Regions from separate parts of the Cytobacillus sp. Bva_UNVM-123 genome, predicted to be linked through region 2. Evidence: predicted binding sites of a transcription regulator. Region 2 holds the regulator's gene; each other region holds the start of a gene.
The links. Region 2 encodes CtsR, which represses protease genes until heat stress. Its sites were predicted from a motif close to ATGGTCAATAAAGGTCAAACA; they were not measured.
Positions count from the first base shown of each region.

Region 1: KDN24_RS09320 (ATP-dependent Clp protease ATP-binding subunit) is a predicted target of CtsR. The motif match lies at 1,596-1,616, and genes of this name have one in related genera.
Region 3: clpP (ATP-dependent Clp endopeptidase proteolytic subunit ClpP) is a predicted target of CtsR. The motif match lies at 1,258-1,278, and genes of this name have one in related genera.

Region 1 covers NZ_CM177772.1:1,902,562-1,909,977, forward strand. The annotation lists gene KDN24_RS09320 (ATP-dependent Clp protease ATP-binding subunit) at 1-1,530, opposite strand, end outside; gene KDN24_RS09325 (YkvI family membrane protein) at 1,712-2,752, shown strand; gene KDN24_RS09330 (DUF8580 domain-containing lipoprotein) at 3,144-3,821, opposite strand; gene KDN24_RS09335 (CPBP family intramembrane glutamic endopeptidase) at 3,962-4,573, opposite strand; gene KDN24_RS09340 (DUF6254 family protein) at 4,753-4,863, shown strand; gene KDN24_RS09345 (YkvS family protein) at 4,944-5,132, opposite strand; gene KDN24_RS09350 (hypothetical protein) at 5,346-5,723, opposite strand; gene KDN24_RS09355 (AAA family ATPase) at 5,893-6,828, shown strand; gene KDN24_RS09360 (DUF58 domain-containing protein) at 6,833-7,416, shown strand, end outside.
Region 2 covers NZ_CM177772.1:108,202-115,617, forward strand. The annotation lists rRNA gene KDN24_RS00555 (23S ribosomal RNA) at 1-1,847, shown strand, start outside; rRNA gene rrf (5S ribosomal RNA) at 2,045-2,161, shown strand; gene KDN24_RS00565 (CtsR family transcriptional regulator) at 2,716-3,177, shown strand; gene mcsA (protein-arginine kinase activator protein McsA) at 3,250-3,798, shown strand; gene mcsB (protein-arginine kinase McsB) at 3,801-4,880, shown strand; gene clpC (ATP-dependent protease ATP-binding subunit ClpC) at 4,885-7,338, shown strand.
Region 3 covers NZ_CM177772.1:4,565,887-4,573,302, forward strand. The annotation lists gene KDN24_RS23470 (ImmA/IrrE family metallo-endopeptidase) at 1-475, shown strand, start outside; gene KDN24_RS23475 (hypothetical protein) at 660-803, shown strand; tRNA gene KDN24_RS23480 (tRNA-Arg) at 951-1,022, opposite strand; gene clpP (ATP-dependent Clp endopeptidase proteolytic subunit ClpP) at 1,497-2,102, shown strand; gene KDN24_RS23490 (HPr family phosphocarrier protein) at 2,147-2,404, opposite strand; gene whiA (DNA-binding protein WhiA) at 2,438-3,379, opposite strand; gene mgfK (gluconeogenesis morphogenetic factor MgfK) at 3,386-4,363, opposite strand; gene rapZ (RNase adapter RapZ) at 4,360-5,253, opposite strand; gene KDN24_RS23510 (8-oxo-dGTP diphosphatase) at 5,269-5,727, opposite strand; gene trxB (thioredoxin-disulfide reductase) at 6,204-7,154, opposite strand.

The sequences.
Region 1 (7,416 bases), 1.8 Mb from region 2:
TGAGCCGATAATTTTGGAAACACTGTGTTTTTCCATATATTCACTCATATCGAGTCTTAGCATTGCCTCTTTAGACCCGAATAATTCTTCAGCAAGATTTTTGGCAAGCTCGGTTTTTCCAACACCTGTAGGACCCACGAAAAGGAAGGAACCAATTGGGCGATTTTTCGCTTTTAATCCTGCTCGACTTCTACGAATGGCTTTAGCAACTTTTTTTACAGCTTCTTCTTGTCCAATTACCTTTTGTGAAAGATTAAACTCAAGGTTTTTCATCTTTTCCTGTTCATTTTCCATAAGCTTTCCGACAGGAATTCCCGTTTTCTTTTCAATGATTTCTTGAATATGACGAACCTCAACAACAGGTTTTACAGTGCGATCCTGTTTGTTTGTATTCAATGCTTTTTCTAATTTTAGTTCTTCTTCGCGAAGCTTTGCAGCTGCTTCATAATTTTCTTCTTTTAATACTTTTTCTTTCTCTTTGTTTATTTCAGCTAAACGCTCTTCAATTTGTTCAGAAGGTGTATAGTCTGAAGTAAGGTTCATTTTTGAACCCGCCTCATCCATTAAATCAATTGCTTTATCTGGAAGGAAGCGATCTTGTATATACCGATTAGATAAATGGACACAGGCCTTTAATGTATCATCTGAAAAGGAAACTTCATGGAAAGCCTCATATTTCTCCTTAAGACCTTTTAAAATTTCGAAAGCTTCATCCTCGTTCGGTTCTTGAACATAAATGGGTTGAAAACGTCTTTCAAGGGCTGAATCTTTTTCAATTTGGCGATATTCCTTTAATGTTGTAGCCCCAACTAATTGAAGTTCTCCTCTTGCTAAAGCTGGTTTTAATATATTGCCAGCATCCATTGATCCTTCTGCAGAACCAGCTCCTACTAATAAATGAATTTCATCAATGAAAAGAATGATATTTTTTCTCTCTTGTAATTCTTTAATTAGTTGTTTCATTCTTTCCTCGAATTGACCTCGAATACCTGTATTGGCTACTAATGAAGCTACATCAAGTAAGTAAACTTCTTTGTGTAGCAGCTTTTTTGGAACTCTTCCTTCAGAAATCATTGCTGCTAGACCTTCAGCAATAGCTGTTTTCCCAACACCAGGCTCCCCGATTAAGACAGGATTGTTTTTGTTTCTACGGTTCAGAATTTCAATGACACGGTTTACTTCCTCGTCTCGCCCAATTACTGGATCGATGAGGCCAGCTTTTCCGAGTTGTGTTAAGTTTCTACCGAATTGATCGATAAATCCACTATGTTTTTTGTTTTGGCTTTTGTTTTGCAATTTTTGCTGTTCAAATGCTCCATTAGCAGAGTTCATTTGTTGAAAAAACTCATTGAATGGAAGTGAATTGAAACCTGATAGACCACTGCTTAGATCAGGGTGTAAGGAGGAACTAATTTTCGCTTTTTCTTCCTGATAGCAACTTTGGCAGAGAATAAACTGTTTTTCACTTCCGTTAATATTTAGTCTAAATTGAACATTTGCTTCTTTTTCTTGGCATTTTTGACAAAGCATATTGTTACCTCCCTAAATAAATAGTTTTTGACTTTGACTATATTTGACTTTCGTAAACTTATTATACTTTGACCTTTTTTGACTTTCAAGTATTTTGTTTGAAAGATGATTGTGAATTATTGGATACTCGTCTTAGTTTGTCCACTGGTTCATATATTGATAGAAAGGGGGAGAGGTTTAAGTGAAAACAAACTGGGGAGCAGCATTGCAAATTGCTGCTGTTTATGTAGGAACGGTAGTTGGAGCAGGGTTCGCAACTGGAAAAGAAATCGTGGAGTTTTTTTCTCGCTTCGGCTTTATCGGTTTAGTTTCGATTTTGATGAGCGGCTATATTTTTATTTTTTTGGGAGCAAAATTAATGATCATTGCGGCAAGAATTCAAGCTTCCTCCTATCAAGAATTGAATGAGTACTTGTTCGGAAGGCTTTTAGGTACGGCGATAAATATATTAATGTTAGTCATGCTTCTTGGTGTATGTGCAGTTATGCTTTCTGGAGCAGGGGCAGTTTTTGAAGAGCAAATTGAAACTTCAAAGTATATTGGAATTTTCTTTACAATTGGTTTATCAATTGCAGTTATGATCATGGGAACGAAAGGAATATTTGCAGTTAATACTTTCATTGTGCCTATGATGATTGCATTTAGTTTTCTATTATTAATTTTATCGATCAAGCTTCCTAATTTTGCAGAGCAGGCATTATTTATTCCTTTTGTAGAAGATGGCTGGAAAGTTGTTGTCACACCATTTTCATACTCGGCAATGAATTTGACTTTAGCACAGGCAGTTCTAGTGCCAATTGCCTCAGAGGTAAAGGATGTACAAACGATTAAATGGGGAGGATTTATTGGAGGGGCTGCTTTAACAATTATACTAATATCTAGTCATCTAACACTTGTCATGCTTCCTGAGCTGGAAACTTACTCTATCCCAATGGCTGTCATTATGAAAACAACTGCATCTTCATTTTTCTGGGTTTATGTATTTGTTATTTATGGTGAAATTTTTACGTCTGTGATTGGAAATGTTTATGGGATTGAACGACAAGCGAGGAAATACCTATCCATTCCAAGTGTAATCATTGTTAGTGCCGTTTTTTCGGTTTGTTCTCTAATTAGCTTAATTGATTATGGGGTATTACTATCTTATTTGTATCCCTTTTTTGGATATGTAAGTATTATTTTTATTGTGTTGCTTTGGATGAAACGAAGCGAAGAAATATAGAGTATGTTTTTTAATAAGGCACTTTTAGCATATATTGTTGTTTTTGCTTTCAAATTTTGCCCGTTGATTTCCGCTGCGGGCACGCAGCGATCGCGGGGAGGGACGTGAGCCTCCTCGGCGCTTACGCCTGTGGGGTCTCACGTTTCCCTCCATTCCCGCAGAACATTAAAAAAACATCATTGAATGAACATCGCACGAAGGAAATACTAATGTATTTTCGAGGAGTCAAGTACCCTTCGCTCCAATCAACTCAGATAACTAAACAAAAATTGCACTAAAAAGCAATAAACTTTACTAATACAGCCTTCTATAAAAATATGCCAAGCCTTTATTTCCTAAGGGGTTTACAGTAAAAGGATGGGGCTATTAAGCCCCATCCTTTTATTAATACTTATTGTTCATTTTTCACAATCGTTTTTGCCATTTGTAAAAAAGCATCCTTATATTCCGCATCTTTTTGAGAGAAAATGGTTAATTTCAGCTGTTGCTCTTGATTTTTTACTAAGTAGGAAGTGACGACATCATTATCTGATTGTACTTCCATTGCGACAGCATCTTTAAAAAATTCATCCTTCGGCGTTTCTATTGTTTGAACATTTTCGTTTACAGCTTCAAGCTGTGCTTTCGTATTTTCCTGTAATGAATTCCAGTCATTATCTTTAGGAATGAGCTCGATTCGCATAAAGTGATGTCCATCCTTAGAAAGCATTACAACATCCTTATTAGGTTCTTCAGCTGTTAATTCAAAATCTGGAAGGACATACATGGAATAATGTTGGTTATCACTTAGTTGTAATAAAGCAGTTTCTTCTTTTGCTTCGCCGTTTACATTATATTTGATTGTTTGCTCTTCAGCTCGTACTGTTTCTTCTTGGCTACCTTCATTATTTTGTTCATCCACTTTTCCATCATCTGTAGTCTGTTCATTTCCGTTTTGAGTTGTCTGTTCATTATTTTGGGTAGCATCTGTACCATTCGCTTTATTTCCAGCTTCATTACTTGTGCCGCAGCCAGACAAAATAAATCCGAATAATCCAAAGAGTAAAATCCATTTAGAAAGTAATTTCATTTTGTATTCCTCCTGTAGTTACGATAGGATTTTAAGTAAATAGACGTAATTTTGCATAATTATGTTACATTTTGTACCTCTTTATCTATACATTAACATTACTCATTTCATCAGACAACTTATAAAAGGTGGATAAAAAATTAATAAAAAGGAAGCAAGACAAATAAAAATAGGTCAAAAGTTAGGTGAGATACAATAACAAGAGGCATGCTCTTTTTCCACCTATACAGGAATCCCCAAAACAGTCCTGCAACGAAAGCAGCGAAAGCAAGTATCCACTGTGATGAATAAAAATGAACAGACGTATACAAAATGGCAGAAAAAATAATTCCGACAGGAGCATTCATAAACTTTAGTATTCTCTTTTGGACAAAGCCACGCCAAAAAATCTCTTCTCCGGGAACAATAATCAAGATAAGGACGATATAATGCCATAGCTGTGATGGCGAAAATCGACCATATAACCTAGAAATTTGTTTCGTGAATGGAAGATTTAACATTTCAATGATACTATGTCCGATCCAAAATACTCCGAATAGGATTATACCAGAGATGACCCCATATGTAATATATTTAATAAATGATTCATTATCATCTAACTCTTCATTTAATATTGAATAGCTTATCAGAAATAATAGTGTTGCTGAAAAGATATACCAAAAAACGGCTTTATCTTGAAAAGTAAAGTACATTAAAATATGTGCAATGAATAATCCGATAATAAGTCGATAATCGGATGCAAGATTCTTCAATCGTACAAACCCCTTTCTAAAATCTTAGATGTCATTTGAACCTGATGATATGCAATCTACCAAACAAACCCTATTTTAACAAAAATCATCCCCTAAATGTATTAAAAAGATTACATTCTGTCGTTTTAAGATAAAAAATGTAATTTTGTTCATTCTAAATAAGGAAAGGAGGGGTCAAGTTGACGAAATCAAAACGAGAAAAAGAGCGTAATTGGACAGTGAGAAAGCAAGACCAACACCCACATGGAAAAATAAAATCACTGAAAGAACTTTCTAATGAGAAGGGATAGGAAGCTAAAACATAATAAAAAGCAGCAATTTTTGCTGCTTTTTATTAACTATTTATTGAAGGCGTTTTCAAATCGTAATATTAAAACGCGGAATCTTTAATAATGGTATAGTTTTTATGATTAACGACAGTTCTTTGTTCAAGATCAAGGTCTCTGTAGTTTAGCATATATGATAAATCTACAATAACAGAGTTTTCATTTACTTTTTCAACGATTCCTTGTAATCCTTCACGAAATTCAATAATATTCCCGACCTCTGCTTTTTTCATAAGCCTCTCTCCTTATCTAGATTATAAATTACAGTTTGCACTAAATTTTAACTCTCGTAAAGAATTATCTCTCTATTTAGCCTATTTTTTTTAATTTTATAATTAAAAAGGACTGTAATAGAAAAAACACTCGCAAAAAACTAGTGCAAGTGTTTTTAAAGAGGGAAATGAGAAGCATAAGCTGGGAGAAAAGTCGGATTCTTTTTCTCTGCACTATAAGTTTTGATTTCTTTTTATTTTTTTTGAGTAATCTTTTAATGTTTCAATGATTTCTTGTTTCGTTCCTTTATTGTCCATCCCTTCAAAGCCGTAGAAAAAATCAACTCCCATTGTTTTTTTCCATATGGGTTGCCCAAGTATATGAAGATTTCTATTATCTATTTCAAGGGAAATTTCTAATAAATAGCTTTTTTCATGTATGGCTAGGTTAAGTGATGATTTAAATCTTAGCCCGTTCGGACTAATATCCATAATATCAATAGGAGTTTCAGGAGTGTCGACATTTGCTCCATTTTCTTTTAATACTTTAATCATCCCTTGAATCGGTTTTTGAAATTGAAAGCGGAAGGCCTCTTCACGTTTGTATCTCACGACAATTCTCCCCAATAAGATAATCTATCATTACAGGCAAAACTAAAAATATCAGCAATTTGCGAACTTTTTAGTAAATTGAAACATTTATTTTTTCAATAAGTAGAAATTTACTATATATTAATTATAATAGAAAAAAATTGAAATACAATCATTACAAGGAGGCCATATGGAGGATTTAAAGAATATTCAAACAGAAATAAGTAATGTTATGGTAGGAAAAGAAAAAGAGGTTGAACTTTTATTCATATCACTTTTGTTTAATGGTCATGTTTTACTAGAAAGTGTTCCAGGAACAGGGAAAACAATGCTAGCAAAATCTTTTGCAAAAGCAATAAACGGCAAGTTTTCACGAATTCAATTTACACCAGATGTATTGCCGAGTGACGTAACTGGGATTCAATTTTTTAATCCAAAAAAGCAGGAGTTTGAGATTAAGCCTGGCCCCATAATGGCCAATATCGTTTTAGCAGACGAAATAAATCGGGCTACACCCAGGACGCAATCAAGTTTGCTTGAAGTCATGGAGGAGAGTCAAGTGACGATTGATGGTGTGACGGTTTCAGTTGATAATCCCTTTATGGTTATTGCAACGCAAAACCCTGTTGAATCACAGCAAGGTACATTCCCATTGCCAGTCGCACAAATGGACCGCTTTTTTATGAAATTGACAATGGACTATCCAACGTTACGAGAAGAAAGGGAAATCATGCAAATTTCGCGTGGTGAGAAGAAAAAGAGAGTGTGTGAAGCGGTTTTTACATTGACTGATTTCCAAAGAATAAGAGGTTTAGTTGAAGCTGTTAAGTTTACGGAGGATGTTGAAACATATCTACTAAATATCGCTAGAGAAACACGTAATCATCCATTGATTGAACTAGGGGTTAGTCCGAGAGGGACTATCGCCTTAATGAGAGCCGCACAAGGGAAGGCTTTTTTAGAAGGAAGAGAATTCGTTGTACCTAATGATATTAAAACAATGTTACCTTTTGTATTGGGGCATAGAATCTATTTAACAACTGAAGCTTCACTAACAAAAACGTCAGAAATTGTTCTCCAGGATGTTATTCAATCGGTCTCTCTCCCGGTAGAAGTAGAGGCATAATCATATGGAATGGAAAAAGTATTCAGTTGAAGATACATATCTTCATATTACTAGTATTTTAGCTGTTTTTTTAGGATTTGCTAGTTTTTATTTTCAATCATGGCTTATGTTTGGCTTTGCGACTCTACAATTAACGTTCCTTTTCCTTAACTCATTGTATTTAAAGTTTGTTGGTAAACGACTTCATTTTGAAAATGTGAAGGAACGAAACAGGTTTTTTCCAGAAGAAGAAGGTATGATGGTTTTACAGTTTGAAAACAATGGCCTCCCGATTATGAAGGGGACATTGAAAATTACCTTCGATGACATTATCTCTCCTGAGGACGGATTTGGGAATCATCAGTTTGGAAAGTATGAAATAAGTATCCCATTTTCTATAAACTATAATCAGAAAAATGTTGTAAAAATCCCTTTTACTGCAAGAAAAAGAGGGATTGCAAAAATTTGGTCAATGGAAATTACTATTCCACATTTCTTTGGGCTAGGAGAAACGGTTTTACAATACAAGCGATTATCCATGCAGGAAGTACTTGTATATCCCACTCCAACTAACGTAAAAAATCTAAATGCTTTTCTTTCTGAAAAGCC
Region 2 (7,416 bases):
GCTTAGACAACCAGGATGTTGGCTTAGAAGCAGCCACCATTTAAAGAGTGCGTAATAGCTCACTGGTCGAGTGACTCTGCGCCGAAAATGTACCGGGGCTAAACGTATCACCGAAACTGTGGATGGACACCGTATGGTGTCCGTGGTAGGAGAGCGTTCTAAGGGCGTTGAAGCTAGACCGTAAGGACTAGTGGAGCGCTTAGAAGTGAGAATGCCGGTATGAGTAGCGAAAGATGGGTGAGAATCCCATCCACCGAATGCCTAAGGTTTCCTGAGGAAGGCTCGTCCGCTCAGGGTTAGTCGGGACCTAAGCCGAGGCTGAAAAGCGTAGGCGATGGACAACAGGTTGATATTCCTGTACCACCAAATTACCGTTTGAGCAATGGGGGGACGCAGGAGGATAGGGTAAGCGCGCTGCTGGAATAGCGCGTCCAAGCAGTTAGGCTGATAATGAGGCAAATCCCATTATCGTGAAGGCTGAGCTGTGACGGCGAGGGAAATAGAGTACCGAAGTTCCTGAATCCACACTGCCAAGAAAAGCCTCTAGCGAGGTAACAGGTGCCCGTACCGCAAACCGACACAGGTAGGCGAGGAGAGAATCCTAAGGTGAGCGAGAGAACTCTCGTTAAGGAACTCGGCAAAATCACCCCGTAACTTCGGGAGAAGGGGTGCTCATTTGGGTGAATAGCCCGGATGAGCCGCAGTGAATAGGCCCAGGCGACTGTTTAGCAAAAACACAGGTCTCTGCGAAGCCGCAAGGCGAAGTATAGGGGCTGACGCCTGCCCGGTGCTGGAAGGTTAAGAGGAGGGGTTAGCGTAAGCGAAGCTCTGAATTGAAGCCCCAGTAAACGGCGGCCGTAACTATAACGGTCCTAAGGTAGCGAAATTCCTTGTCGGGTAAGTTCCGACCCGCACGAAAGGCGTAACGATCTGGGCACTGTCTCAACGAGAGACTCGGTGAAATTATAGTACCTGTGAAGATGCAGGTTACCCGCGACAGGACGGAAAGACCCCGTGGAGCTTTACTGTAGCCTGATATTGAATTTCGGTACAGCTTGTACAGGATAGGTAGGAGCCTAGGAAGCCGGAGCGCCAGCTTCGGTGGAGGCATCGGTGGGATACTACCCTGGCTGTATTGAAATTCTAACCCGCGCCCCTTATCGGGGCGGGAGACAGTGTCAGGTGGGCAGTTTGACTGGGGCGGTCGCCTCCTAAAGAGTAACGGAGGCGCCCAAAGGTTCCCTCAGAATGGTTGGAAATCATTCGTAGAGTGTAAAGGCACAAGGGAGCTTGACTGCGAGACCTACAAGTCGAGCAGGGACGAAAGTCGGGCTTAGTGATCCGGTGGTTCCGCATGGAAGGGCCATCGCTCAACGGATAAAAGCTACCCCGGGGATAACAGGCTTATCTCCCCCAAGAGTCCACATCGACGGGGAGGTTTGGCACCTCGATGTCGGCTCATCGCATCCTGGGGCTGTAGTCGGTCCCAAGGGTTGGGCTGTTCGCCCATTAAAGCGGTACGCGAGCTGGGTTCAGAACGTCGTGAGACAGTTCGGTCCCTATCCGTCGTGGGCGCAGGAAATTTGAGAGGAGCTGTCCTTAGTACGAGAGGACCGGGATGGACGCACCGCTGGTGTACCAGTTGTCTTGCCAAAGGCATAGCTGGGTAGCTATGTGCGGACGGGATAAGTGCTGAAAGCATCTAAGCATGAAGCCCCCCTCGAGATGAGATTTCCCATAGCGCAAGCTAGTAAGACCCCTGAAAGATGATCAGGTTGATAGGTTTGAGGTGGAAGCGTGGTGACACGTGGAGCTGACAAATACTAATCGGTCGAGGACTTAACCAAAAACGAAAAGCGGAAGTGCCTTGCTTAGGGGCGACAAGCTTAAGACGAGACGGCGAGAAGGTTGTACTTTAACCTTCTTGACGGATTGGCTTAAGACCTCGAGCCCCTAGGCACTGGAGCTGGACACGCTTTAAGATTACTCTTTCTTCTTCTTATTATCTAGTTTTGAGGGAACGAAACCTCAATTTAATAAAAAGTTTAGTGGCGATAGCGAGAAGGTCACACCCGTTCCCATCCCGAACACGGAAGTTAAGCTTCTCAGCGCCGATGGTAGTTGGGGGCTCTCCCCCTGTGAGAGTAGGACGCCGCTAAGCAAAATGGAGAACAGCTAAAATTTTTAGCTGTTTTTTTGTTTTTCATCATCCATTACACATAGATTGAATAGTATTGATCAGCTTAAGTGTACAATCTATGAAAATAGAAATTTTAAAGGTGATGTGGTAGTGACAACAAAAGAAGGCAAGGTTATTGCCGAGGAAATTGTCATCGTCACAAATTATGTTTACAAAGTAATAGGAAGATCTATCATACCAGTCGAACGTTTAATAATTGCTATAGAAAACTATAGATCGATTTTCATAAGAGGTTGCTCCTGATCTCAGTAATATTGAACTAGGACTGAATGAGGGAAGATGAGCATTATGCAATTTACTTCAATTGAATTCAACTTTGCTTTAAGCCTATGGGGTTGTCCTATGGATTCGAACAGAGTAGCTTTTTCAGTCTAACTTTCTTGTTTCTAATATCAAGCTATGTTTGAAAACGAAAAAAATAGGAGAAATTAATAATACGTGTTCATTGCGCGGGAAATTAAAGTTATGTATAATTAATGTCAAATATAGTCAAAGTCAGATAGGGGGGAGGATTAGTGAGAAATATTTCAGATATCATCGAGAGCTACTTAAAAAAAGTTCTTGAGCTGAGCGAGAGGGAAATTGTTGAAATAAAAAGAAGTGAAATCGCTGATAAATTTCAATGTGTACCTTCACAAATCAACTATGTCATCAATACACGTTTTACTATTGAAAAGGGTTATGCTGTTGAAAGTAAACGCGGTGGCGGTGGTTATATAAGAATTATGAAAGTACAGTCGCATGATGACGCTCATTTGATTGAACAATTACTAACATTAATTCAATCTCGATTAGCACAAAGCAGTGCGGAAGATGTTATTTTACGACTTGTTGAAGAGAATATTATTACGGAAAGAGAAGCAAGGATTATGCTAAGTGCTATCGACCGTTCTGTATTATATATTGATCTTCCCTATCGGGATGAGCTTCGGGCAAGAATGTTAAAGGCAATGTTAACAACATTAAAATATAAATAAAGAATATCCGTTCAAGAAGGAGGACAAATTCCACTTTTTGAACATTCTTTCAGTAGTTGGAGAGGTGAAAATATGATCTGCGAAGAATGTAATCAAAGACCAGCAACACTTCATTTCACAAAAATAGTAAATGGAGAAAAAGCGGAGCATCATCTATGCGAAAAGTGTGCGCAGGAAAAAGGGGATATGTTCATGGTGAGTGGTACCCCTGGTTTTTCAATAAATAATTTATTAGCAGGATTATTGAATATCGAACCCGCCTTTCAACAAACAAAACAAGACCCATTCCAAAAGGAAAAGATTTTACAGTGTGAACAATGCATGATGACCTTTCAGCAATTTATTAATGTAGGAAGATTTGGCTGTGCCAATTGCTATGATGCTTTTAAAGACCAGCTTAATCCAATCTTAAAAAGATTGCATAGTGGGAACTTTGCTCATAATGGAAAAATACCTGCCCGTGTTGGAGGCACGATTCATTTACGGAAAAATATTAGTGAATTGAAGCAAAAGTTGAAAGATTTCATTTCAAACGAAGAATTTGAAAGAGCGGCAGAAGTAAGGGATGAAATCCGCATGCTTGAAAGTAAATTAAGTAGTAATAATGAGGGAGGGGAATAAGCTTGTCATTAGAACGTTTTATTAATCAAGCTGTCAGCTCCTGGATGAGTGATGAAGGCCCAGATTCAGATATTATTTTAAGTTCAAGAATTCGACTGGCAAGAAATATTAAACAATTGAAGTTCCCTACATTATTTACGAATGACGAAGGCGAGTTAGTTATTCATAAGATGAAAGAAAGGATTAGTCAGTCACCGTTTTCAAAGCTTGGAAACTTAGAGCTTTTATTAATGGATGAACTTCAGCCTCTTCAAAAAAGAGTGCTTATGGAAAAACATTTAATTAGCCCTCATCTTGCAGAGCAATCAACTTTTGGTGCATGTATTCTTTCAGAAAACGAAGAACTAAGCATCATGATAAATGAAGAGGATCATATCCGTATTCAATGTCTATTTCCAGGATTTCAATTGACAGAAGCATTAAGCTTGGCAAATGAAATTGATGACTGGCTAGAAGAAGAAATTGATTATGCATATGATGAAAATTTCGGCTATTTGACCAGTTGCCCAACAAATGTGGGAACAGGTTTAAGAGCATCTGTAATGATGCACTTACCAGGGCTTGTTCTTACACAGCAAATTAATCGAATTATCCCAGCAATCAATCAGCTCGGACTAGTAGTAAGAGGAATTTATGGTGAAGGCAGCGAAGCTTTAGGGAATATTTTTCAAATATCGAATCAAATTACCCTCGGAAAATCAGAAGAAGATATTGTTGAAGATTTAAAAAGCGTTGTCAGCCAGTTGATTTCGCAGGAAAGGTCTGCTCGCGAAGCATTAGCAAAAACTTCTGACATACAATTAGAAGATAGAGTCTTCAGGTCTTATGGAATATTATCCAACTGTCGAATTATCGAATCAAAAGAAGCGGCAAGATGCTTATCAGATGTTCGATTAGGAATTGATATGAAATATTTAAAAAATATTTCAAAAAATATTTTAAATGAATTAATGATTTTAACCCAGCCTGGATTTTTACAACAATATGCCGGAGGTCCATTAAGACCACATGAACGGGATATTCGCCGGGCATCCTTAATAAGGGAAAGAATAAAAATGGAAAAAGAAGAGATAGGAGGATGAAATCATGATGTTTGGCCGATTTACAGAAAGAGCTCAAAAAGTGTTAGCTTTAGCACAAGAAGAAGCCATTCGTTTAGGACATAATAATATTGGAACAGAGCATATTTTATTGGGTCTTGTTCGAGAAGGGGAAGGCATTGCGGCAAAAGCTCTTTACGCATTAGGACTCGGTTCTGATAAAATTCAGCAAGAGGTCGAAAATTTAATTGGTCGCGGAAAGGATTCATCCCAAGCACCTCCACATTATACACCTAGAGCCAAAAAGGTCATTGAGCTTTCAATGGATGAAGCTAGAAAGCTAGGGCACTCTTATGTTGGAACAGAGCATATATTGCTTGGTCTAATACGAGAAGGGGAAGGCGTTGCTGCAAGAGTGTTGAATAATCTTGGCGTGAGCTTAAATAAAGCTCGTCAACAAGTCCTTCAGCTATTAGGTAGCAATGAATCTGGAAGCCATCAAGGGGGTTCATCTGTTAATGCAAATACACCAACACTTGATGGATTGGCGAGAGACTTAACGGCGATTGCTCGTGAAGGGAGTCTTGATCCAGTTATTGGCCGCAGCAAGGAAATTCAGCGTGTCATTGAAGTATTAAGCCGTAGGACAAAAAATAATCCAGTGCTAATTGGTGAGCCAGGTGTTGGAAAAACGGCCATTGCTGAAGGTTTGGCACAGCAAATTATTAATAATGAGGTACCTGAGACACTTCGCGATAAAAGAGTGATGACCCTTGATATGGGTACAGTTGTGGCAGGTACTAAATATCGCGGTGAGTTCGAAGACCGATTAAAGAAAGTTATGGATGAAATTCGCCAAGCTGGCAATATTATTTTATTCATCGATGAGCTTCATACATTAATTGGAGCAGGAGGAGCAGAGGGGGCAATCGATGCTTCAAATATATTAAAACCATCTCTAGCTCGTGGTGAACTGCAATGTATTGGGGCAACAACACTTGATGAATACCGAAAATACATTGAAAAAGATGCTGCACTTGAAAGACGCTTTCAGCCTATTACTGTGGATGAACCAACTTCAGAGGAGTCCATTCAAATTTTGGAAGGCTTGCGTGATCGGTATGAAGCGCATCACCGCGTAACGATTACAGATGCAGCAATTGAAGCAGCGGTAAAGTTATCTGATCGATATATTTCTGATCGTTTCCTTCCAGACAAAGCGATCGATTTAATAGATGAGGCTGGTTCAAAGGTGAGACTTCGTTCGTATACGACTCCACCAAATTTAAAGGAGCTAGAAGTGAAGCTTGAGCATGTACGTAAAGAAAAGGATGCCGCTGTTCAAAGTCAAGAGTTTGAAAAAGCTGCTTCCTTAAGAGATACGGAGCAACGTCTTCGCGAAAAGCTTGAAGAAACGAAGAAATCATGGAAAGAAAAGCAAGGAAAAGAAAACAGTGAAGTAACAGTAGAAGATATTGCAAGTGTCGTATCGAGCTGGACGGGTATTCCTGTTTCAAAGCTAGCACAAACGGAAACAGAAAAGCTTCTAAATTTAGAAGAGATTTTACACTCAAGAATTATTGGACAGGAAGAAGCGGTTAAGGCTATTTCGAAAGCAGTCCGTCGAGCGCGCGCAGGCTTAAAAGATCCGAAACGTCCGATCGGTTCATTTGTTTTCCTTGGGCCAACGGGTGTAGGGAAAACCGAGCTCGCTCGTGCTCTTGCTGAAGTGATGTTTGGTGATGAAGATGCCATGATCAGAATTGATATGTCGGAGTATATGGAGAAGCATTCTACTTCAAGATTAGTTGGCTCTCCTCCGGGATATGTCGGGTTTGAGGAAGGTGGCCAATTAACAGAAAAGGTACGTAGAAAGCCATACTCAGTCATTCTTCTTGATGAGATTGAAAAAGCACATCCAGACGTGTTCAATATTCTTCTACAAGTACTAGAGGACGGCCGCTTAACAGATTCAAAAGGAAGAACGGTCGATTTCCGCAATACAGTGTTAATCATGACGTCTAATGTTGGTGCTCAATCATTAAAAACGAATAAATATGTAGGTTTTAATATCCAAGATGGTGAGCAGGATTATAAGGATATGAAAGGTAAAGTAATGGAGGAATTGAAAAAAGCATTCCGTCCTGAATTCCTTAATCGTATTGATGAAATCATTGTTTTCCATGCATTAGAAAGAAAGCATCTTCAGGAAATCGTTACACTTATGTCTGATCAATTAATAAAACGGTTAAAAGAACAAGAGATTGAACTTGAATTGACAGCTGCAGCGAAGGAAAAAATCGTCTCTGAGGGCTATGATCCAGAGTATGGGGCTAGACCACTGCGCCGGGCCATTCAAAAGCATATTGAAGACCGCTTATCAGAGGAGCTGCTTAAAGGAGCTATGTTTACTGGTCAACGAGTGATTATCGATGTTCGTGATGACGAGTTTGTTGTTGAAACAGGTTCAAAGAAAAGAACTGCAACACTTCAAAAGTAAATTTCTGATATTACAGAAAAGAAGGTGCACATAAAGAGCAAGTGTGCCTTCTTTTCACGATTTCGGAGAGGATGTAAG
Region 3 (7,416 bases), 740 kb from region 2:
GGATAAATGGGTATCAAGCTTTTTAAGAAGATTAGGAATTTTTAATAGTGAAGATATTGATGAAAGAGCAATATCTAGGAAACTTAATATACACTTGAAGTATTCCAATAAGAGAAATTATTCATATCAAGAGGGAAATTTTAAAATTATTAACATTAATATCGATCAGAACAAAGAAAAGCAAAGGGAAGTATTCTATCATGAACTTTGTCATATATTGCGCCATACTGGCTGTCAGTTATCGATGCCTTTATCATGGAAAGAATTACAGGAATGGGATTGTGAGCATTTCACTCGATATGCTGCCATCCCCTTTCATATGCTTTTGGAGCTGGATTGGCGAAGCCCTACGCTTGTCAGTGATATGTCATCGATGTTTAATGTATCAGAGGAGATTTGCCAAGCACGTATCGAACATATTAGAAGGAACATGAAAGAAAAAAGTAAAGGAGCTAGAGTGCAGTGGCAAGTATAACAAAGAGAGGTAAGACTTATCAGTTTGCTGTCAGTAGAATGGTTAATGGTTAATGGAAAATCAAAACCAATTCGAAAAGGAGGATTCCGCACAAAAAAGATGCACAAGTTGCAGCTGCTGAAGTTGAAGCAAATTTGCAATTCATGGTTTAAGACATACTCATGCAAGTATTCTCCTATATAAAGTGTCTATATATTATGTTGCCGAACGTTTTGGACATTCTGATATTGATACAACCACAAGGCACTATGCACATATTATTAAAGAACTAAGGAAGGAAGATACAAAAAACACCCTTAGCACCTTTGAAGAAATGACCAATGTGTAAAAATTGTGTAAAAAAATCTAAAACCAATCGTTTTTAATCATTTTCTCACGTATACAAAATCAAAAGGAAACACCCTAAAACATTGATATATCAATGTTTTAGGGTGTTTCCTTCAATCATCAAATTGGACTTAACTTAACTCGGTAACGCCCTCGGAGGGAATCGAACCCCCATTTTAAGAACCGGAATCTTACGTGCTATCCGTTGCACCACGAGGGCAAAAAAAATAGAAAACTTACATAGAACAAGATCTTTAAAAACGTTTTCTTTAAGTAAAAAGACACTTTAATTTTATGCGGTACGATTATATATTATATGATAGAATTTTAGACATTGCAAGGAGTCTTTTGTTTAAAAACTGATGTAGCGGGTATGATGGAAATTAGATGTGGAAAACATTGGCTAACAGTAAACCCAGCTGTCGAATAAATCATCGGCTTCTTTTCAAGTCAATTGTTTGACCTTTATTGACCATCAGTGTATCATGAAGTTAGTTAATCAAATTCGCCAAGGTGAATTTGAGCCTTGAGGCAATCGCCTATGACTTTAACTTTATTCAGCTATGGCTTAAAATCCTCGGATAGTCTTCGACACTTTAAAAGTGAGTTGATTTTTGCAGTTGAATGAAGGTAAAAGCAGTTTTTTTTGCGAATATGTTATAATTACCCTTATTTTTAAAGGAGGAATTAAAAGATGAATTTAATCCCTACAGTTATTGAACAAACAAGCCGCGGGGAGCGTGCATATGATATTTACTCCCGACTTCTAAAAGACCGTATTATTATGCTTGGCAGCGCTATTGATGACAATGTAGCTAACTCGATTGTGGCGCAATTGTTATTCTTGGAAGCTGAAAACCCTGAGAAAGATATTACATTGTACATTAACAGCCCTGGCGGAAGTATTACAGCAGGTATGGCTATTTATGATACGATGCAATTTATTAAAGCCGATGTTTCAACCGTATGTACGGGTATGGCTGCTTCTATGGGTGCTTTTCTTCTGGCTGCTGGTGAAAAGGGCAAGCGTTATGTACTTCCAAATAGTGAAGTCATGATTCACCAACCATTAGGTGGAGCTCAAGGTCAAGCTACAGAAATTGAGATTGCTGCTAAACGGATTTTATTCTTACGTGATAAGCTTAATAAAATTCTTTCTGAACGTACTGGTCAACCGCTTGAAGTTATTGCAAAAGACACGGATCGTGATAACTTCATGACGGCTGAAAAAGCTGTTGAGTACGGATTAGTTGATAAAATCATCACACGTAATCCTGGAACTGAGAAAAAGGGCAAATAATGTAAGCAAAAAAACAACTCGCATTTTTTGTGCGAGTTGTTTTTTTATTGATTTTGTTGAATATACTCAGCCAGTTCTGCAATTGCCTCAACTTCATCTTTACCGTCGACTATTAATGTGATCACTGAGCCTGAACTAATCGCAAGACTCATCAATCCCATAATGCTTTTGGCATTTACTTTTTTTCCGTCCTTTTCTACAAATACATCAGATGAAAAGCGATTTGCTTCTTGAACGAACAAAGCTGCTGGTCTTGCCTGCAAACCTGTTTTTAATTTCACTTCTATTTGTTTTTCCACCATGTCTCTCTTACCTCCCTAATCCAATTCATTTATTTAAATCGTCTCTCCAGCCCGCAATTTGTCTGCAATTTCGTCAATCTTTCTTAAACGATGATTAATGCCAGATTTACTAATGCTGCCCCCAGAAACCATCTCTCCAAGTTCCTTTAATGTGACATCCTGATGGGCGACACGAAGCTCTGCAATTTCTCGTAATTTATCAGGTAAAATATGAAGGCCGACCGAGTCAGCAATATAGCGAATGTTTTCAACCTGTCTAAGCGAAGCACCAATCGTTTTATTTAAGTTTGCTGTTTCACAATTGACAAGTCGATTCACTGAGTTTCTCATATCTCGAACAATCCGGATATCTTCAAATTTCAGCAATGCGCTATGAGCACCGATAATGCTTAAGAAATCAGTAATTTTTTCTGCTTCCTTTAAGTAAGTAATAAACCCTTTTTTTCGTTCTAATGTTTTACTATTCAAACCAAATGTATTCATTAATTCACTTAAAGAGTCATTATGCTCTTTATAAAGTGAAAAAATTTCAAGATGATAGGACGATGTTTCGGGATTATTAACGGATCCACCTGCAAGAAAAGCACCGCGTAAATAAGAACGCTTACAGCATTTCTTTTTAATTAGCTCTGCAGAAATATCATGCGTAAAAACGAAGCCTTCACTTAAAATTTTTAGATCATCAAGAATTTCATTTGCTTTCTCTGACAATCGTACGATATACACGTTATTCTTTTTTAGCCTCATTTTTTTTCGAACAAGGAGTTCTACTTGTACATTATAATTCCTTTTTATTAGAATATAAATTCTTCTTGCGATCGCAGCATTTTCTGTTTGGATGTCGACAACTAACTTTCTATTTGAAAAAGAAATCGAACCATTCATCCGAATAAGTGCTGATAGTTCTGCTTTTCCGCAGCAATCTTTAACTTCAAGATTCGTTAATTCCTTTTTCGTTTCTGAAGCGAAAGACAATTTCCTTCACCTCCGCTTGTTCTTTTCCTTATTAATTAAAGAATATAAAAGCTCTGCAACAACCTTCGTATCGTGACGAATTTTGCCGTTTTTCAGTGTGACAATTTCGCCTGAAATCACTTCAAGCCCTAATTCATGAAGACGTTCAACATCGAAAACGACAGGCTTTGCCTTTTCTTCTCGATAACGTTCTTGAACTTGTAAAGGGATATTATCATTATTTACAAGAATCGTGTTCATAAAAGCACAGCTCATATGATCATAGATCGCTTTCACATGGTCACTTGCTGTAAAATTATACGTCTCACCCGCTTGTGTCATTAAGTTACATACATATACCTTTTTAGCAGAGGAACGACATACTTCAGCTCCAAGCTTCGGAACGAGTAAATTTGGCAAAATACTCGTATACAAACTTCCCGGTCCGATAATAATTAAATCTGCTTTTCTAATGGCAGAAATAGTTTCTGGAAGCGGCTTAATATTATTCGGTGTCAAAAATACCTTTTTTATTTTTTTCCCGGAATAAGGAATCTTCGACTCACCAGATACAATCGTTCCATCTTCCATCTCAGCATGTAAAATAACACTTTGATTTGCTGCCGGCAACACTTTCCCGCGTACATTTAATACTTTGCTCATTTCCTGAATAGCATGAACAAAATTCCCTGTTATGGAAGTCATTGCAGCCAGAATCAAATTACCAAGTGAGTGACCTGACAATTCATTTGAAGTTGTAAAACGATGCTGAAACATCTCCTCTACCAGCGGCTCAACATCGGATAATGCAGCTAATACATTACGGATATCACCAGGCGGCGGAATATGCAAATCATTTCTTAATCTCCCAGAGCTGCCGCCATCATCGGCTACTGTTACAATTGCTGTAATATCAAGAGGATATTGCTTTAATCCTCTTAATAGAACAGGAAGGCCTGTTCCTCCACCGATTATGACGATTCTTGGCTGTCTGTTTGCACTCATTTCCCATTATCCTTTCTCCTCTGAATATCACGGTGCGTAATACGAGTTGGATAATCATTTTTAAAATAATTACCTAGATATTCTGAAATAGCTACAGAGCGATGTTGGCCTCCCGTACAACCGATTGCAATGACGAGCTGCGCCTTGCCTTCTCTTTTATAATGCGGAAGCATAAAGCTTAATAATTCCGTTACTTTTTCGAGAAATTTATGTGTTTCCGTCCATTTCAGTACGTAAGTCGATACTTCCTCATCCAATCCCGTTTTCGGGCGCATATGATCAATATAATGAGGGTTCGGCAAAAACCTAACATCAAAAACAAGATCAGCATCAATCGGCAACCCATGTTTAAAGCCAAAAGACATTAGATTTACGGTGAAGAGCGTTGATTTATTGATCGAAAATTCCATTTGAATTTTCTCACGAAGTTCTCTCGGCTTCAAATGGGTCGTATTAAAAATAAGCTTGGCTCTTCCCTTCAGTTCATCCAAAAGCTCGCGTTCTAATTTAATTCCTTCTAACGGAAGTCCAGAGGGTGCAAGCGGATGAAATCTTCTCGTTTCCTTATATCTTCTCACTAATGTTGCATCATCCGCATCAAGGAAAAGAATTTGCGGCGTCACCCAAGATGTTTCTGAAAGATCATCAAGTGCAATGAACAAATGTTCAAAAAACTCTCGGCCACGAAGATCCATAACAAGCGCAACTTTATTCATTTTATTCCCAGCATCCTTCATCAATTCAAGCAATTTAGGTAATAAAGTTGGCGGCAAATTATCTACGCAGAAAAAACCAAGATCCTCAAAACTTTGAATGGCAACTGTTTTTCCTGCACCAGACATTCCTGTTATTATGACCATCTGAGTTTCATTTGTGGCGCCTATACTCATGCTTATTTTCCCCCTCTAACTTGGATCTAGCCGATAACTTATTAATTCGAAGCTTGGTGTATAGGTGAATGTCCCATAAATGATGCCTTTTCCATGAATCATATATTCTAATATATGGTAGTCCCCTGCAGCCATTGGAAGGTTTTTAATATGTTCAAAAGGGTGCCAATGAATTTTCCCTTCTTCTGATTCATCCAAATTTAGCCCGTCTGCTTCAGTTGCAAAGAAAGTAAACATCATCCATTCCGATACAATTTTGTCTCCTTCTTTCATAATGAAAGTAAAGATCCCTTTAATCTTCGGATTGCGTAAATAAATGCCTGTTTCTTCTCTGAACTCGCGAATGCATGAATCCCTAACTGATTCACCCTGCTCCATCTTCCCGCCTGGAGCTACCCACCAGCCGCGACTCGGCTTTTGTAATAACAAAACTTGATCATCTTTTAAAAGTACACAGTTAGTGACTCGCTGCAATTCTTTCACCTCTATTTTTAACCTAGGACAGAAGCTCTCGAGGTTAGGCAAAACGCCCGGCTAATTTTATTATTTCGACAGAGTTAATGTATATTTTATTATACTACTTTTGTTATACGGTCACAATTAATAGAAGGTTCCAGTCATTTTCGTTAAATATTAAAACATTTTTTTATCTGTGATAAAACAAGCACCAATTTTTTACAAAAAAAAAGCACAGTTTACCTGCGCTAAGAAAAAATATATCTTTAAAAGGGGGTCAATTTCATCTTCAATAATAGCTGATATTTGTTTCACCACTGTTACAGAATAATTAAATTGCAATAACTTTTTGTAAAGAATTGAAAAGCTCTACAATAAGCCATGTGTAGCTTTTCTAATTTAAGATTACTAACGTACAATAGTATATCTCATAATGATATCAAAAAAACGCAGACGAGCGCTAAATACTTGCGAATGTCTGCGTTTTTCTAATGTTACGCTTTCGTTTTTAAGCTTTCTTTTAATTCTTCGATATAGTGTTGGGCACTTTGGGCAGCAATACTGCCATCGCCAGTAGCTGTAACGATTTGGCGAAGCAGTTTCTCACGAATATCCCCAGCAGCAAAAATACCAGGAACCTTCGTTTCCATATTCTCATTTGTTTCGATATAGCCATTCTCATTCGTAATGCCTAAGCTTGCAAATGGCTTAGAAAGTGGAATCATTCCTACATAGACGAATACGCCATCCGCACTATATTCTTTCTCTTCACCTGTTTTTGTTGAAACAAGTGTCACGCTTCCTACTTTGCCATCTTTATCATTAATTTGCTTGACGGTATGGCTCCAAATAAAATCAATCTTTTCATTATCAAATGCACGCTGCTGTAAAATCGCTTGTGCGCGAAGCTCATCCCGACGATGGATAATCGTAACTTTTGAAGCGAAGCGCGTTAAATAAACACCTTCTTCAACAGCAGAATCTCCACCACCAATGACGACAAGTTCTCTTCCTTTAAAGAAAGCACCATCACAAACGGCACAATAAGAAACGCCACGTCCACCAAGTTCTTTTTCACCAGGAACACCAAGCTTGCGATATTCTGCACCAGTTGAAATGATGATAGCACGGCCCTTATATTGCTTTGAACCTGCTACAACTGTTTTATAATCTTCTCTATCAATAACTTCCTTAATATCACCGTAAGCATATTCAGCACCGAATTTTTTCGCGTGCTCAAACATTTTTGTTGATAAATCAGGACCTAAAATCGTTTCAAATCCTGGGTAGTTTTCAATTTCTTCCGTGTTGGCCATTTGTCCACCAGGAACGCCACGTTCGATCATTAAAGTTGATAAATTTGCTCGAGATGTATATACAGCAGCTGTCATACCGGCTGGTCCTGCGCCGACAATAATAACGTCATAAATTTTTTCTTCAGTCACGTTGTCTCACTCCTCCGATTACAGTACAGTGCATGGCATTTTGAAAGTTGCCATCAAAATATGCCTCGGTCTTTTAGTCCTAGATTTTTCAATATCATTTATCTAAGACAGCCGTTGCGTTCACTTTATTCAGCCAAGATGTATACGTAGAAAAATATCAGCTGCATATTTGCACCCTCTTCCGACATTTCCGTCAATGGCGTTGAATAAAGTTGAATGTATGTTTATAGTATATGCTTTCTAATATTATCCTATAAAAATA